3 regions of the Aquabacterium sp. TM01 genome follow, and region 3 is predicted to be linked to each of the others. Evidence: predicted binding sites of a transcription regulator. Region 3 holds the regulator's gene; each other region holds the start of a gene.
What was found. The regulator sigma-54, encoded in region 3, starts transcription at its own class of promoters, with help from an activator protein. The targets are predictions, from matches to a motif close to TGGCANGNAANCTGCTTT.

Region 1: prpB (methylisocitrate lyase) is a predicted target of sigma-54. The motif match lies at 3,823-3,840, and genes of this name have one in related genera.
Region 2: AC3WW4_RS10510 (nidogen-like domain-containing protein) is a predicted target of sigma-54. The motif match lies at 3,740-3,757, and genes of this name have one in related genera.

What each region holds. Positions count from the first base shown of each region.
Region 1 covers NZ_AP046529.1:1,433,888-1,439,450, reverse strand. The annotation lists gene AC3WW4_RS06635 (B12-binding domain-containing radical SAM protein) at 1-1,596, opposite strand, end outside; gene prpR (propionate catabolism operon regulatory protein PrpR) at 1,667-3,658, opposite strand; gene prpB (methylisocitrate lyase) at 3,884-4,768, shown strand; gene prpC (bifunctional 2-methylcitrate synthase/citrate synthase) at 4,806-5,563, shown strand, end outside.
Region 2 covers NZ_AP046529.1:2,302,138-2,307,700, forward strand. The annotation lists gene AC3WW4_RS10480 (hypothetical protein) at 84-335, opposite strand; gene AC3WW4_RS10485 (ribonuclease HI family protein) at 430-903, shown strand; gene AC3WW4_RS10490 (hypothetical protein) at 962-1,372, shown strand; gene AC3WW4_RS10495 (hypothetical protein) at 1,511-1,975, shown strand; gene AC3WW4_RS10500 (cupin domain-containing protein) at 2,033-2,341, shown strand; gene cutA (divalent-cation tolerance protein CutA) at 2,338-2,655, shown strand; gene AC3WW4_RS10510 (nidogen-like domain-containing protein) at 2,833-3,654, opposite strand; gene AC3WW4_RS10515 (DMT family transporter) at 4,101-4,961, opposite strand; gene AC3WW4_RS10520 (hypothetical protein) at 4,843-5,166, shown strand; gene AC3WW4_RS10525 (PIN domain-containing protein) at 5,475-5,563, opposite strand, start outside.
Region 3 covers NZ_AP046529.1:1,300-6,862, reverse strand. The annotation lists gene lptA (lipopolysaccharide transport periplasmic protein LptA) at 1-494, shown strand, start outside; gene lptB (LPS export ABC transporter ATP-binding protein) at 494-1,261, shown strand; gene AC3WW4_RS00210 (RNA polymerase factor sigma-54) at 1,275-2,813, shown strand; gene AC3WW4_RS00205 (DUF599 domain-containing protein) at 2,902-3,612, shown strand; gene AC3WW4_RS00200 (THUMP domain-containing class I SAM-dependent RNA methyltransferase) at 4,029-5,393, shown strand.

The DNA of each region.
Region 1 (5,563 bases), 1.4 Mb from region 3:
GAGCTGGCGCACGTATTCGAGCGCGTCGACGGTGTCCTGCACGGTTTGCGTGGGGAAGCCGTACATGAGGTAGGCGTGCACGAGGATGCCGGCATCGGTGAAGGCGCGGGTGACACGGGCAACCTGATCGACCGAGACGCCTTTTTTCATCAGCTTGAGCAGGCGGTCGGAGGCGACTTCCAGGCCACCGGAGATGGCGATGCAGCCGCTGTCGGCCAGCAGCAGGCACAGCTCGGGGGTGAAGGATTTTTCAAAGCGGACGTTGCCCCACCAGGAGATGGCCACCTTACGGCGGATCAGCTCTTGCGCGAGGGCTTTGAGAACCTTGGGCGGCGCGGCTTCGTCGACAAAGTGGAAGCCGGTCTGGCCGGTTTCACGCACGATGGCTTCGATGCGGTCAACCAGCACCTCGGCGCTCGCGGCTTCGTAGCGAGAGATGTAGTCGAGGCTGACGTCGCAGAAGCTGCACTTCTTCCAGTAGCAGCCGTGCGCCACGGTGAGCTTGTTCCAGCGCCCGTCTGACCACAGCCGGTTCATGGGGTTGAGCATGTCCAGCAGGGACAGGTAGCGATCGAGCGGCAGGCCATCCCAGGTGGGGGTGCCGACTTCGCCGAAGGGCACGTCGGGCTCGGCCCAGTTCAGGTAACGGACCTGGCCGGTTTCGGCCTCACGCACGAAGGTGCGCACGAAGCGCTGGACGGAGCGTTTGCCTTCGAGGTGTTCGAGCAGGGCCAGCAAGGGGCGCTCGCCGGCGTCGAGGGTGACGAAGTCGAAGTAGTCAAAGACCCGCGGCTCAGTGAGTTCGCGCAGTTCGGTGTTGACGAAGCCCCCGCCCAGCGCAAGCCGGATGTGAGGGTGCGTTTGCTTGATCGCTTGCGCCATGCGGAAGGCCGCGTACACCGCGCCGGGAAAGGGCACGGAGATCAACACGAGATCGGGCTGATGACGGGTGATGGCCTGCAGGGTCAGCTCGCGCAGCGTCGTGTCGACGAGGTTGAGTGGGGCGGTGAGCGCCTGCGCCAAGGGGTCGAAGGTGGGCTGGCTTTGAGCCAGGGACTCGGCGTAGCGCACGAACTCGAAACGGCCATCAACGGCGTCGCGCAGCACGTCGGCCAGGTCGTTGAGGTAGAGCGTGGCGAGGTGCTTGGCGCGGTCGGCCATGCCCAGCGCGCCAAAGGCCCAGGCCAGCGGATCGCCGCTGCCATCGTCGGCGTAGGCGTCGAGCGAGCGGAAGCGCGGTCCTTCGGGCAGGTAGTGGCGCGTGCAGATGCGGTGACCCAGCGTGGCATCGCGCCCTTGCAGAAAGGCGATGGTGGCGTCGATGGTGCTGAGGTAGGTGTCGCTGTGGCCGAGAAAGTGGTTGACCGGGGCGGTGCGCTGGGCTTCGGGCGTCTTCAACGCCTGCGCCTGGACGGCCTCCAACCCTTCGCGGGAGAGCAGCTTCAGCACGAGCGCCAAGGCGAGGTCTTCTTGCACCGCATCGACGCCGCGCGAGCGCAGGAAGCCCGTCAGGTACGCCGTAGAGGGGTACGGCGTGTTGAGCTGCGTCATCGGGGGGATCAGGGAGAGGACGCGCATGGCAGAAGTGGGGGACATGAAACGGCGACGGGCAGAGCAGAGGCGGTCAGAGACGGGGGGTGCGGCAATTGTGACAGCGACGCCCGAATCATGCTGGGTTGAGCTTGCGCCACAAGGTGGTGCGGCTGATGCCCAGGCGCTGGCTGGCCAAGGTACGGTCACCCCCGCATTCATCCAGCACCCGCTGGATCTCGGCACGTTCACGCTGGGTCTGATGGGCCTTGAGCGAGGACGGAACCTCGGCTGCATCAGAGGGGGGCTTGTCCGTGCCGATGGTGAACAGCTCGGGCGCCACGGTACGCACAAACGTGCGGGCGGCCTCGGGCGAGACGTTGGCGTCGCTGTCGGCGGATGGGTCGACGTGCGGATCGGCGTAGGCCACCAGGCGTTCGACGAGGTTTTCAAGTTCGCGCACGTTGCCGGGCCAGTGGTACGACGGTGCCTGCACGATCAGCGCGGCGACGATGGCCTCGGTGCGCGCCGGGTCGAGGTCCAGCCGGGTGCAAACCTTGCGGTGCAGGGCGCGCACGAGCTCGGGCAGGTCGTCCAGGCGGTCGCGCAAAGGGGGCATGTCGATGCGCAGGATGTTGAGGCGGTAGAACAGGTCTTGCCGGAAACTGCCCTCTTCGACATGGCGCAGCAGGTTGCGGTGCGTGGCGGCGATCACGCGGACGTTGACGGGGGTGGGCTCGGTGGCGCCAACGCGCAGCACCTCACGCTCTTGCAGCACGCGCAAGAGCCGCGATTGCAGGGACAGCGGCATCTCGCCGACCTCGTCGAGGAAGATGGTGCCTTTGTGAGCCGCCTCGAACAGGCCGATCTTGCCGCCGCGGCGCGCGCCGGTGAAGGCGCCTTCCTCGTAGCCGAACAGCTCGCTCTCCAGCAAAGTTTCGGACACCGCCGCGCAGTTGACGGCCACGAAGGGCAGCTCGCGGCGTTCGCTGGCCGTGTGGATGCCCTGGGCCACCAGCTCTTTGCCGGTACCGCTTTCGCCCAGGATGAGAACGGTGGCTTGGCTGCGCGCGCAACTGAGGGCCATGCGCTGCACGCGTTGCAAGGCGACGCTGTGACCCAGGAGTTGCTGCAGCTCGTAGCGGGCCGGAACGGTGTTGGGCTTGATGCGGGTGCGAATGTGGCGGTCGACCCGTTGGATGGAGATGGGGTCCTGGCCACTGAGCACGGCGCCGGTCAGCACGCCTTGCTCGACGATGGGGATGCGATTGACGATCAGGGCCTTGCCTTTGACCCGCTCGATTTTTTCCAGCTCCTGGGTGCCCAGACGCAAGGTGGCCTGCAGACTGAGTTCGGGGCAGACCTCGCTGAGCTTGAGGCCCAGCCACTGCGCGGGATCGATGCCCAGCCACTGGGCCATCGTCGGGTTGAGGGTCTGGATGCGCTCCTGGGCGTCGACCGCGATCACGCCATCGCTGAGTTGGGCCAGGATGGTGTTGAGGCGCTCGCGCTTGGTCAGCTCGATGCGCGAGGCACGCGCGATCTCGACGGCGTCTTCGAGGGCTTCGCGCACGGCGTCCATCGAATACAAAAAAATGCCGGTGAGGCCAATCTGGTCGGCCATGTCGGCGGCCACCCCTGAGCCTACGATCACCTCCACGCCGGCCTGCTGGAGTTCGCGCACGGCTTCCTGGGCTTCATCTTCGGTGCGGTAGCTGAGCTGGTGCACCCCGAGTCCGAAGAGGTCATCGAACTGGTGGATGTCAGGGGCCACGCCCACATAGGTGACCAGGCCGATGTGCGCAGACTGGCGCTTGGCTCGCGCCAGCGCCTGCATCAGGTCCAAGCCCCCCACTTTGACCACCACCACGGGCAGGTCCAGATGTTGGCGCAGGTAGCCGCCGTTGGAGCCGGCAGCCACCACCACGTCCACCGGCCGCTGGGCCTGCAGGGCGCGCACACGGGCCACGGCCTCTTCAAAGCCCACGTCCAGCACTTCGACGGCCGCACGGTCGGCGAATTCAGGGGCAAGGGCCTGCAACATTTTGTTGATGCGGCGAAAACCGACGGCCACAATGCGTGGCGGAGACTGAGTCGGATTGGCGCGGGGCAAGGGGTCGGTCAGCATGCCTGGCATTGTGCATGCGTTTCACAGTTGAATGAAACATCATTTCAATATCGAAACGCCAGCACAGGCCGCTCACGCTGTGCAAGGGTGAAAACCAGCCTGCCCCACCGTAAATCAATGACTTACAAAGCTTCTTTGGCATCATGAACACGCAGTACCCAGGCTGGCACGCACGTTGCGTTCTAGACCAGCATTCCCGCTGACACGTTCCACTGGAGACCCCACATGGCACTCACCTCCCCCGGCGCACGCTTTCGCCAGGCCCTCAAGGACGAATCGCCGCTGCAGATCATTGGCGCCATCAACGCCAACCATGCCCTGCTGGCCAAGCGCGCGGGTTACCGCGCCATCTACCTGTCTGGTGGCGGCGTGGCCGCTGGCTCGCTGGGCCTGCCTGACCTGGGCATCAACACGATGGACGACGTGCTGATCGACGTGCGTCGCATCACCGACGTGTGCGACACGCCCTTGCTGGTCGACATCGACACGGGCTTTGGCCCCTCCGCCTTCAACATCGAGCGCACCGTCAAGAGCCTGATCAAGGCCGGCGCTGCCGCTTGCCACATCGAAGACCAGGTGGGCGCCAAGCGCTGCGGACACCGCCCCGGCAAGGAAATCGTGACCACCGAAGAAATGGTGGACCGCGTCAAGGCCGCCGCCGATGCCAAGACCGACCCGGACTTCTTCCTGATCGCCCGTACCGACGCCATCCAGGTGCACGGTGTGGATGCCGCCATCGAGCGCGCGATCCAGTGCGTGGAAGCCGGTGCCGACGGCATCTTTGCCGAAGCCGCCTACGACCTGCCCACCTACGAGAAGTTCTGCAAGGCCGTGAACGTGCCCGTGCTGGCCAACATCACCGAGTTCGGCAAGACACCGCTGTTCAGCGTGGACGAACTGCGCCCCACCGGCGTCGGCATGGTGCTGTACCCGCTGAGCGCCTTCCGCGCCATGAACAAGGCCGCTGAAGCCGTGTACACGGCCATCCGCCGTGACGGCCATCAAAAGGCCGTCGTCGACCTGATGCAGACTCGCGAAGAGCTGTACGACCGCATCGGCTACCACGCCTTCGAGCAAAAGCTCGACGCGCTGTTTGCCGCCAAGAAGTAAATCCCCCGCTGCCACACGTCATCTGGAGACACATCCCATGAGCGCTACCCCCGAGACCACCACACCCGGTTTCAAGCCCAAGAAGTCCGTCGCCCTGTCCGGCACGGCCGCTGGCAACACCGCCCTGTGTACTGTGGGCCGCACCGGCAATGACCTGGCCTACCGCGGCTACGACATCCTGGACGTCGCCACCACCTGCGAATTCGAAGAGATCGCCCACCTGCTGGTGCATGGCAAGCTGCCCACCGTGGCCGAACTGGCTGGCTACAAGGCCAAGCTGAAAGCCCTGCGCGGCCTGCCCGCCGGCCTGAAGACCGCCCTGGAGCAACTGCCCCCGTCGGCGCACCCGATGGACGTGATGCGCACTGGCGTGTCGGTGCTGGGTTGCCTCTCGCCCGAGAAGGACGACCACAACCACCCCGGCGCCCGCGACATCGCCGACAAGCTGATGGCCTCGCTGGGCTCGATGCTGCTGTACTGGTACCACTACAGCCACAACGGCAAGCGCATCGAAGTCGAAACCGATGACGACTCCATCGGCGGCCACTTCCTGCACCTGCTGCACGGCGAGAAGCCCCGCGACAGCTGGGTGCGCGCGATGCACACCTCGCTGATCCTGTACGCCGAGCACGAGTTCAACGCCTCGACCTTCACCTCGCGTGTGGTGGCCGGCACGGGCTCGGACATGTACTCGGCCATCACCGGCGGCATCGGCGCGCTGCGTGGCCCCAAGCACGGCGGCGCCAACGAAGTGGCTTTTGAGATCCAGAAGCGCTACGATAACCCGAACGAGGC
Region 2 (5,563 bases), 2.3 Mb from region 3:
CTCAGATTCGGACTTCAAGGCGGGCCATTATCGATGCGGGACGCGCGTGTTGGCCACGAAGCTGCACGTCAGAGATCGGCCGTTCACGGCTGCTTGTTGTCCAGGTCCTGATCAAGTTGCCCGCTGCGGTTTTGCATCACGTTGTTGACGTCACGCTGAACCTGCTGCGTCAACTGCCGCGCCTGTTGTGGGCTGTTTACCGTGGGGACGGAGGCCTCGCCATTCACGGCAGAGGCGGCTGGCGCTGTGGCATGCGTGACCCCCAACTGCTTTTTGGCCACCACCGCCACAATGAGCAGAACCACCACAAGGGACAAGAGACTGAAAACTCTCATGCGTGCTTTCCATCAAGGACAATGAAGGGGCCAGGCGCTGCGTGCGCGGCTCGCACCTGCATTGTGCCCCCGCATCATCCCTGACTCCAACCCCATGCGCCCCCCTTCTGCTCACTTCCCCCCCGGAACTGCCTGGGTGATCCACTGTGACGGCAGTGCCATGCCCAACCCAGGCCGCATGGGCCTGGGTGCCGTGGTGGTCGCCCCCGATGGCACCCGGCAAACCCTGTCTCAGGCTACGCACACCATCGGCTGCAACAACGAGGCAGAACTGCGCGCAGTGATGGCCGCCTTGCGCTCCTTGCCTGCGCAAGACTGCCTAGTGGAGGTTTTCAGCGACAACAGCGTGCTGGTGGAGCAATTGATGCGACCGGACGTTCGGCCCATTGCCAGGCTGGCTCCCTTGTTTGACGAGGCCCGCAACATGTTGGCCCGTTTCGAGCATGGCGTCGTGCGCTGGGTGCCACGCCACCGCAATGCCGAGGCCGACGCCCTGGCGAGAAGTGCCTTGGGCATGCCACCCAAAGCACCCTACCCGCCACAGAAACGTCCTCGCCACAAACGGTGAAAATGTCATCCAGACATGATCCAATTCGATGATGAAAATAACAACAATTGCCAAGGGAATGGCGGCACTCATGGTGCTGAGCGTGGGCTGGAAATACAAGGACACCGCGATGGTGCAGAATTGGATCTCGCCCCACCGCGCTCAGGCTCGACCCACCATCGCATTCGACAACGATGCCCCTGCGTCGGGCTCCAGCGCGTCGCGGCAACCTGCGCCGCCCAAGGGGCTCGCAGGCGTGCGCAAGTGCCGCCAGGGCGAGACGGTGATCTACACCGATGGTGCCTGCCCGACCGGCAGCCGTGAGTTTGCCGTCACCGGTGGCGCTGTCACAGTTGTACCGGGCCCATCGACGTTGACCATGCCTGCGCCGCCAACCGGGCCCTTGCCACATGCCCGGGAAGTGCTCCTGCCCGACGACGGCAAGGCACGCCTGCGTGACCAGGCCATGGAGCGCGTGATCGGCCACTGACCCGCCCTGTGGCACGCTGCCCGCACCAGCGATCACGCCAACTGGGTGAAAGCCTGAGGAGACCTGGGTATGCCTCGGCCCACTTCTGCGCTACGCTGCATGGGTACGTGTGTTCTCACCTCTTTCAAGGACGTTGGCATGCCTCATTCCTACAGTCAGAAGAACATCGGCCAAGGCGCCGCCCCCGCATCGAACGCAAGCCAAGGCATGCGCCTGGTGGCCCCCCTTCATTTGCGCACGTCCACCGCCACCTGCTGGAAATGTCAGGGCCTGACCCAGGTCCATGCATTGGTGGCCAGTGATGTGGTGGATTTGGGCGAGTCAGGGCAATGCCGCACCTACGTACACGGCATCGCCAACCCGCCAGAAGACTTGACCCAGACGCTGCACTTCCTGGCGCCCAACCTGCGGGTGGATGAGCCTGACGCCGATGGCGAGTTACGACTGACCAACCATTGCGCCCATTGCGGTGCCTTGCAAGCGGACGTCTATCTGTTCGAAGAACCCGGCGCGCCCTTCTTCGGCCGCCCACCTGAGGGACATCTGGGCGCCGAGATTCTGGGCCACGACGTCGTGGTTGATAACGCCCGTTACTCCACCTGAACCACTTGTATCTGCCGCCTGTCGGGTTCGCACGCCCGACGCGCAACCCGCCCCCCCATGGACAACCTGTTTGCAGACCTCACCCCGCCGCTGGAAGGTGAGCGTTTTGATGTGCTCTTGCGCAACAAGGGCCTGACCATTGAGCGCATCGTCAGCTCATCGCGCATCGCACACGAACGCTATGTGCAGGCCCAGGACGAATGGGTGGTGCTGCTGCAAGGAAATGCCACGCTGGACGTCAATGGGTGCAACGTGGCGCTCACGTCCGGCGATCATCTGTTCCTGCCATCACACACACCTCACACGGTTTTGCAGGTGTCCGACGGCGCCTTGTGGTTGGCCGTTCACCTGCACCCCACACCATGACCCTGCTGGCCGTTTTCACCACCCTGCCCGATGCCGAGTCTGCCCGCGAGATGGCGCGGATGTTGGTGGAGCGTCACCTGGTGGCTTGTGCGCAACTGGAGACCATCGAGAGCTTTTATAACTGGGAAGGCGCGTTACAACACGACCCCGAGTACCGACTGACGTTGAAAACCACCGCCGACCTCTACCCTGCAGTTGAGGCCGCCATCCTTGAACGACACCCCTATGAGTTGCCAGCTATATTTGCCCTTCCGGTGGTGCAGGCGTTAAATTCTTATGGCAAGTGGATCCAACAGAACTGCGCCACAAGCTGAGCGAACAGGAAAACCCTCATCACGCCATCTGGTGAATTATTTTTTTGCCACATCACCCGGCCCCACTTTTTAGGCACCTTGATCTACACTTTGATCTCAAAAAGGCGATGAAATCCGCACTGAAATTAAAACAAAAACGGCGACCAAAAGGTCGCCGTTTTTTTCTTACCGCACTATTCAGGCCGTCTTACGACGCCGAGTCGCCACCAATGCCATGATGCCAATGCCTACCAAGGCAAGAGACGCCGGCTCGGGAATGGGGTTGGGGTCGACCACCACGCCGTTGCGCACTTGAAAATTGTATTGACCCAAGACCGTTGAGTTGAGTGACCCGTTGATCAGTGCATTGGGGCCGCCATCAACCAGCGCACCATTGATCAATGAACCTTGCAGGGTATTGTTGGATGTAGGGCTCGTCCAGTATCCAACCAGCGCGGAGACACCGCCCAAACCACCGGCTGGCGCATTGCTTGCAGTGCCAGCCTCCCACACAATTTTGTCGTAATTGAATTGAATATCAAAATCACCCACACTGATATCAGAGCGATCCGTCAGAATCATCTGGAAACTATTGAAAATAGATTGCCCAGAATATACGCCGACATTGATATAGTTGACCCCGAACACATTATATCCACCCAATGTTCCGCTTCCATACGTCACTGGACTGGACCCCGCACCACGGGTGTCAACGTCGGCAAAAAATGGAGCGATAATTGGCCCGAATGCACCGTTAGTGATCGCAGATGGAGTGTAGGTCGACAGCGGATTATTGAATGTGATGTTGCCGTTGTTGTTGACGAATGTCTGGGTGTAATTGATTGCGTTGATATTGGCAGTGAAGCCAATATTAACCGGGCCAGTAGACCCATCATCGTTCGCTGGAAGAGTGTTTGTCGCGAACAGAGCAGCGTTATGGATCGCGCCTGCGTGAGCGACGCCTGCCACCATAGCAAATGCGAGCGTCAGCACTTTGGTCATTCTTTTCAACGTGTACATCACTTGAGTCCCTGAGAGGTCGGTAATTTGGCGAAGCGACTAATTTTTCATTCGTTTCATCTGAAACGAAGCTTGCCACCGCCACAAAGCATAAAACATGCCACATCGCGCTCATCATGCTAAATAGCAATGTTTTCAATGACTTAGGCTACGCAAAACGTACAGGCCCAGGCTTTGAAAGCCAGTGTTTTTTGCCTGATGTAAGTTTTCCCGACATCTGAAAAGAACTGAAGACGCGCTGTTTGCCGTGGAGGCGGTGACCCCGCCGCTCGACCACGTACCGCATTCTCACCGTCGACTGGAACAACCCCAGCGCATCGACGTCTCCGGCGACTTCTATCGCACTGTGAGTGTGGGCGACACCTTGCTGCTATCGCAACGTCAGGGTTAGCTGAACTTCCGCTGGGTGGCGCAAATTCACAAGGCGCCCAACCCGACACCTGCGCTCACCGAGCCCTGAACCAAGACTTCAAACTCAGTTTGCCAGGCGGCAACGCGCCGAGCACCGCACCAATGGAGACCACCACGATGCCGACCACCGCAATGGTTCCCAGTTGCTCGCCCAGAATCATCAGCCCGCCCACGGCCGATACCGCGGGCACCAGGGCCAGCATCAAGGATGCCTCGCTCGCACCGATTTTCTGAACCGCGTAGCTGTACAGGCCTGCCCCCAGAAACGCGATCACGACGCCTTGATACACCGCTTGCAAGGTGATGGCGCCCCATGTGGCGCTGCTCATTTGGCTCGGCAAGCACCAAACATAGACCGGCAGATAGACCACGGCCGAAAACAAGGCGATACCGAGCACACTCAGTTGCGGACGAATCTGCCATCGCCTCACGAGCAGGCCGAAAATCGCCCAGGTCAGCGCAGCGGCCAGGAACAACAGATCGCCAATCCACTCGTTTCCACCCCGCTTGACAGAGAGGCTCTCGTAACCGATCAACAGCAGCCCACTGGTCGACAGCAACAGAGCCACCACGGTCTGCCGCGGAATTCGAAACCCGGTCATGAACGCCATGATGACGATGGTCCAGAAACCGATCCCGCCGTTCACGAACACCCCAGCGTGCGAGACCGGGGCATAGGCAAAACCTGTGTAAGCGAGCGTGCAGTAGCCCACCCCACCAAACAAGGCGAGAACCGCATGTTTGAGCCAGTCTTGCCGAGGCACATGGCGCAGGAACATGGGCAGCGCGATGGCACCTGACACCGCAAAGCGGATGGCAGCAATGTCAAACGGTGTGAACGCGGCGGTCGCACCAAAGCGCGACACGATGTTGAAACCCGACCAGAAGAACACCACAGCAAAGGCCGCCAACAGGCCTTTGCCCACGTCCGATGCGGCAGCGTTTGGCGAGCTCAATGGAAATCCATTCAAGGTGGTGTCCGTTCAAAGCAAATGCCCTGCTCCGTCAAAGACACAGCAGGGCATTTGCGACTCAGTCTTGATCAAACCGAGCTTGATTTATTCCCACTCGATCATTTCCGGCACCTTGAGAGCCGCATGAACACTAGGTTTTTGAAGTTCCAAGATTTCTTTCTACCGTCATTTTTACCGACGCTGGAAGGTGGTGATTGCAACGATGGTTGCCGGTCAAACGACAGCCATAACGCGGTTTCTAGTGTACACGGCGAGCCTGAAAACTGTGGGGGACAGGAACACCCCTCGGGTTGCAGCTTCCAGCACGTCGGGCATGAGAACCTAGCGGTTGGGGTGCCGCCTTGAGCCGCGCCAGTCTACAGAAAGAGTCAACATGCCCAGATGATCCTCGGCCACCCACTGCTCGGCGTGCGCATCTGGCAAAGTAGACGCAGTTCATTGGGCGGTGGTCACACGGACTCGCTTTGCAAGCCGCCTCAGGCTTGGGCATAAGGGGACGTTTGCAGGACCTATTTGCGCGACGA
Region 3 (5,563 bases):
AAAAGGCCGACCGTTTTCAACCGCTCAACTTCGCCGCCGATGCGGCCCGGGTGGAAGACAACCAGCGCTTGAACATCCTCAGCGGCAACGTCGAGATCACCAAGGGCACCATGGTGGTTCGCGCCGACCGTGTGGAAGTGCGTCAGAACCCCGACGGCAGCCAGACGGCCACTGCCATCGGTGGGCCGGGTGGGCGCGCCTTCTTCCGGCAAAAACGCGATGGGGTGGACGAGTCCATCGAAGGCGAAGCCGAGCGCATCGTCTACGACGGCCGCACCGAAATCATCCGCTTCACCTCGCGCGCCATCATGCGCCGCCTGCAGGGCAACACCGTCAACGATCAGGTCAGTGGGCCCGTCATCGTCTACGACAACAAGACTTCGGTTTTCCAGGTCCAGGGTGGCGGCAGCAGCAGCGGGGCCACCGGCCGCGTTCGCGGTGTGATCACCCCGCGCACCACGCCCGAGACCCCCAGCACCGAAGGCGCCCGTTGATGAACGCGCCGCTGGCTACGCCTCCGCGCAGCGAACTGCGCGCCGAGCACCTCAAGAAGCGCTACGGTGCCCGCACCGTGGTGCACGATGTGCATGTGGCCGTGGCCGCCGGCGAGGTCGTCGGCTTGCTGGGCCCCAACGGCGCCGGCAAAACCACCAGCTTTTACATGATCGTGGGCCTCGTGCCCGCCGATGCCGGCGAGATCACCATCGACGGCCAGCGCGTCGAGCGCCTGCCCATCCACCAGCGCGCCCGCCTGGGCCTGAGCTACCTGCCGCAGGAAGCCTCCATCTTCCGCCAGCTCAATGTCGAGGACAACATCCGCGCCGTGCTGGAGCTGCAGGTGGACGAGCGCGGCAAAGGCCTGAGCAAGGCCGTCATCCAGGAGCGCCTGGATGGCCTGCTGCACGAGCTCAGCATCGAGAAGCTGCGCACCAACCCTGCGCTGTCCCTGTCCGGCGGTGAGCGCCGCCGTGTGGAAATCGCCCGCGCCTTGGCCACCCAGCCGCGTTTCATCCTGCTCGACGAGCCTTTTGCCGGCGTCGACCCGATCGCCGTCATCGAGATCCAGCGCATCATCAGCTTCCTGAAGGCGCGTGGCATCGGCGTGCTCATCACCGACCACAACGTCCGCGAAACGCTGGGCATCTGCGACCGCGCCTACATCATCAGCGAAGGCAGTGTCCTTGCCGAGGGTAGCCCGGCCGACATCGTCCACAACGCCGAGGTCCGTAAGGTCTACCTCGGCGAGCACTTCCGCATGTGAGCGACCGGCGCCCATGAAGCCCTCCCTGCAGTTTCGGCTGTCTCAGCATCTGGCGCTGACCCCTCAGCTGCAACAGTCCATCCGGCTCCTGCAGCTGTCCACCCTGGAGCTGCACCAGGAAATCGAGCAGATGCTCGAACAAAATCCTTTCCTGGAGCCCGAAGACGACTTCGCCCCGTTGGAGACGGCCGCCTCGCTGGAGTTCGAGCGTCAGCGCAACGAACACAACAGCAGTGAAGACGCCGGCGCCGAGCGCGAAAGCTCGCCCACCGAGGCCGACACCAGCGGCATCGACACGGCCGAGATGGGCACGACCGAGCGCGACGACTGGGAAAACGGCACCGAGCGCGACGACTTCGACGGCATCAGTGAAAGCCCTGCGCGCCAAAGCCAGGGCGACGACGAGCTCGACCCGCTCGAGCGCAACAGCCTGTCCATCACCCTGCAGGAGCACTTGAGGCAGCAACTGCTGGGCACCCGCCTGAGCGACGAAGACATGGCTGCGGTCGACATGCTCATCGAGTCCCTCAACGAGGACGGCTACCTGGCCGACACGCTCGAAGACATCGCCGCCAGCCTCCTGCCCGACGAGCCGGACGAAGACACCCTCGACGAGTTGCTCTCGCGTCTGCGCTGTGCCCTGGGCTGGCTGCAGAACCTTGAGCCCGTGGGCGTGGGCGCACGCAACCTGTCCGAGTGCCTGTTGCTGCAACTGCGGGGCATGCCCGCCGAGCCCGCGCGTGACGTGGCCATGGCGATCTGCCGCGAGCACCTCGAACTGCTGGCCCGCCGCGACTTCAAAAAGCTCATGGCCGCCACCGGGGCCGACGAGGCCTTGCTGAAAGACGCCCAGAGCCTCATCGTCTCGCTCGAGCCCAAGCCGGGTCGCGCCTTCACCCGCGCCGAGGCCAACATCATCATCCCCGACGTCATCGTGCAGAAGGCCGGGCGCAGCTGGAAGGTCATCCTCAACCCGGACGTCATGCCCAAGCTGCGCATCAACGACTACTACGCCCAGGCTCTGCGCTCCAGTCGCGGTCCGCGTGGGGGCACAGCCAGCGAGGGGCACGCCAACCTCAACGCCCGCCTGCAAGAGGCCCGCTGGTTCGTCAAGAACATCATGCAGCGCTTCGACACCATCTTGCGCGTGTCGCGGGCCATCGTCGACCGGCAAAAGAATTTCTTCACCCATGGCGAAATCGCCATGAAGCCGCTGGTGCTGCGCGAAATCGCCGACGAACTCGGCCTGCACGAGTCCACCATCTCGCGCGTGACCACGGCCAAGTACATGAACACGCCGTTCGGCACCTTCGAGCTCAAGTACTTTTTTGGCTCCTCGCTCAACACCGAAGCCGGCGGCAATGCCTCCAGCACGGCGGTGCGCGCGCTCATCAAGCAGCTCGTCGCCGCCGAAGACCCCAAGAAGCCCTTGTCAGACAGCGCGCTGTCCAGCATGCTGGAAGAGCAGGGCATCCAGGTTGCCCGCCGCACCGTGGCGAAGTACCGCGAAGCCCTCAAGATCGCCCCCGCGAACCTGCGCAAGGCCCTCTGAGCGAGGACGGGACCGCGCCACGCCCCGGTGACCGGCGCGACCCGCCCACCCCGACCGGTGTCCCTGATCTGTCTTTCATTGCTCGTCCATGTTGCTTCGCCTCCAAGACCTGATCACCATGCTGCCCTGGCAAGACTGGGCCGCCCTGGCCCTGTTCGTGTTCGGCTGGATCGGCTACGCGCAATTTGCCAGCCGCCGCGCCCGCGTCGAGCGCACCCTGCTGTCCAGCACCAACCACTACCGGCGCCTGTGGATGCTCCAGGTCACCCACCGCGACCAGCGCATCGTCGATGCCGCCATCACCCAGAACCTCGCCAGCAGCCCGAGCTTCTGGGCCTCCACCACCATCCTGGTGATCGGTGGCTTGCTGGCCGTGCTCGGCACCACCGAGAAAGCCAGCGAGTTCGTTCGCGACCTGCCCTTTGCCGTGCGCACTTCCTTGCTGGTGCTCGACATCAAGCTCATCGTGCTGCTGTCTGTCTTCGTCTACGCCTTCTTCCGCTTCACCTGGTCCATGCGCGTCTACTCGTTCGGCGCCATTCTGGTGGGCGCCGCCCCCAACGTTGACGTCTTCAACGAAGGCGGCGCCGACCGCCAGGAGTTCGGCGACCGCGCCGGCAAACTCATGGGCATGGCCGCCGAAAGCTTTGCCGACGGCCTGCGGGCCTACTACATGTCCTTTGCGGTCATCGCCTGGTTGGTGTCACCGGTGGCCTTTGCGCTGGGCACCCTGGCTGTCCTCTGGATCCTGTATCGGCGAGAATTCCGCTCCGACGTGCTGGCCATCTTGCGCCCTTGACCGCGTTCTCTTTTCATTGCGACCCCATCATGCCCATCAAGCCCCCCCGCCGCCCCGTCGTGTCCCCGGCCACCGGACGCCCCTCGGGGGAGACGCGCGACCGCGCCCCTTCGTCCACCCGCTCACCACAGGGACGCGATCCACATGGCAGTGAGGCGCACGGAAGTGGCGCACAGGGACGTGCCTCATACGGGCGCGCTCCCGGCGGACGTGACCCGCACACACGCGACGCGGCCCGCTCTGACTCAGGCCACGGGTCTCGCCCAGCGTCTCGGTCGGCCTCTGACACCTGGCGAGGTGGCGATGATCGGCGTCATGGCCCCTCTCCCGGCGGCGCCGTGTGGGGTGCCTCTTCGCGACCGGCCCCCGTCCGCTCCGGCCCCCGCCCCGAGTCGCGTGACTTCGGCCAACGCCCCGTGCTTGCCGCCGATCGCCCGTCCGCCCTTTACCTGTCCTGCCCGTCCGGCGTCGAATCGCTGCTGGCCATTGAAGCCCGTCGCATCCTGGGCGCCGCCGCACAGATCACCGAGTCCCGTGGCGGCATCGAGGTGATCGCACCTGCCACCGCGTCCGCCGCCGAGCGACAGCACACCCTGCGCGACTACGCCATGCGCCTCAATCTCGAGAGCCGCCTGGCCCAGCGCGTCCTCTGGCGTGTCGCCTCCCGCGTCTACCGCCACGAAGACGACATCTACGTCATGGCCCGTGGCGTCAACTGGTCCGACTGGATCACCCCGCAGCACACCCTGCGTGTCGACGTCGTCTCGCGCCGCAGCCACCTCCAAAGCCTCAACTTCGCCGGCCTGCGCGTCAAAGATGCCGTCTGCGACGACCTGCGCGAACGCACCGGCGAGCGCCCCAGCGTCGACACCCGCTTCCCTGACCTCGGCCTGGTCCTCTACCTTGACGACCTCGATGCCATCCTCTATGTCGATACCTCCGGCGAAGCGCTCTTCAAGCGCGGCTGGCGCGAAGACACCGGCGAGGCCCCGCTGAAAGAAACCCTGGCCGCCGCCATGCTCGCCGCCGCCGACTGGCAAGGCCGTCCCGAAGACGGCGCCTTGCTCGACCCCTGCTGCGGTGCCGGCACCATCCCCATCGAAGCCGCCCAGATCGCCTGCGGCATCGCCCCCGGTCTGCAGCGTCGCTTCGCCTTCGAGCGCCTGCTGCCCTTCCGGGCTCATCAGGCCGACTGGCAGCGCCTGCGGCAGGCCGCCCACGACCGCCAGCACCCGCCCCGCGTCCCCATCTACGCTGGCGACGTCGCCTTCCGCATGACCGACTTTGCCACCCGCAATGCCGAGCGGGCCGGCGTGCGCCAGTACATCGAGTTCAAAACCGCCGACTCCCTGCAGCGCCCCGTGCCCTGCGAGCGCGGCGTGCTCATGTTCAACCCGCCTTACGGTGAGCGCATCGACACCAAAGGCTCCGTGCGCAACGCCTACCGCGCCCGCTCCGAAGCCGACGACGAGATGGGTGAACCCGCCCCGACGTCCCGCGCCGGTCGCGAGCAATTCCAGGACGATGAAGCCGCCACCTTCTTCCAGCGCCTGTCCTCCCACTGGAAGAAACAGTATCCCGGCTGGACCGCCTGGATTCTCAGCCCCGACATGAAGCTGCCCAGCGCGATGCGCCTCAAGGAAAGCCGCCGCGTCGTCATGTTCAACGGCCCCATCGAGTGCCGACTCTTCCGCTTCGACCTCGTTGCCGGCAGCAACAAACCCCGCGCTACCGCTCCGACGGATGCCGACGCACCGCCACCGTCCTCGCAAGGCGACTGAATCTGGTGGCGGTTATTGGCCACCCGATCTGGCCACACCTGACCAAGCCAGACTTCATCTGATGCCGGGAGGGCAAGGGTGCAGGTGGCACTCGAGCACACGAGCCCGGGGCCTGGTGCTGTGAGCTAATCGCTCAGGAATCATTGCTCGACGCAGGCGAGGCTGCAACG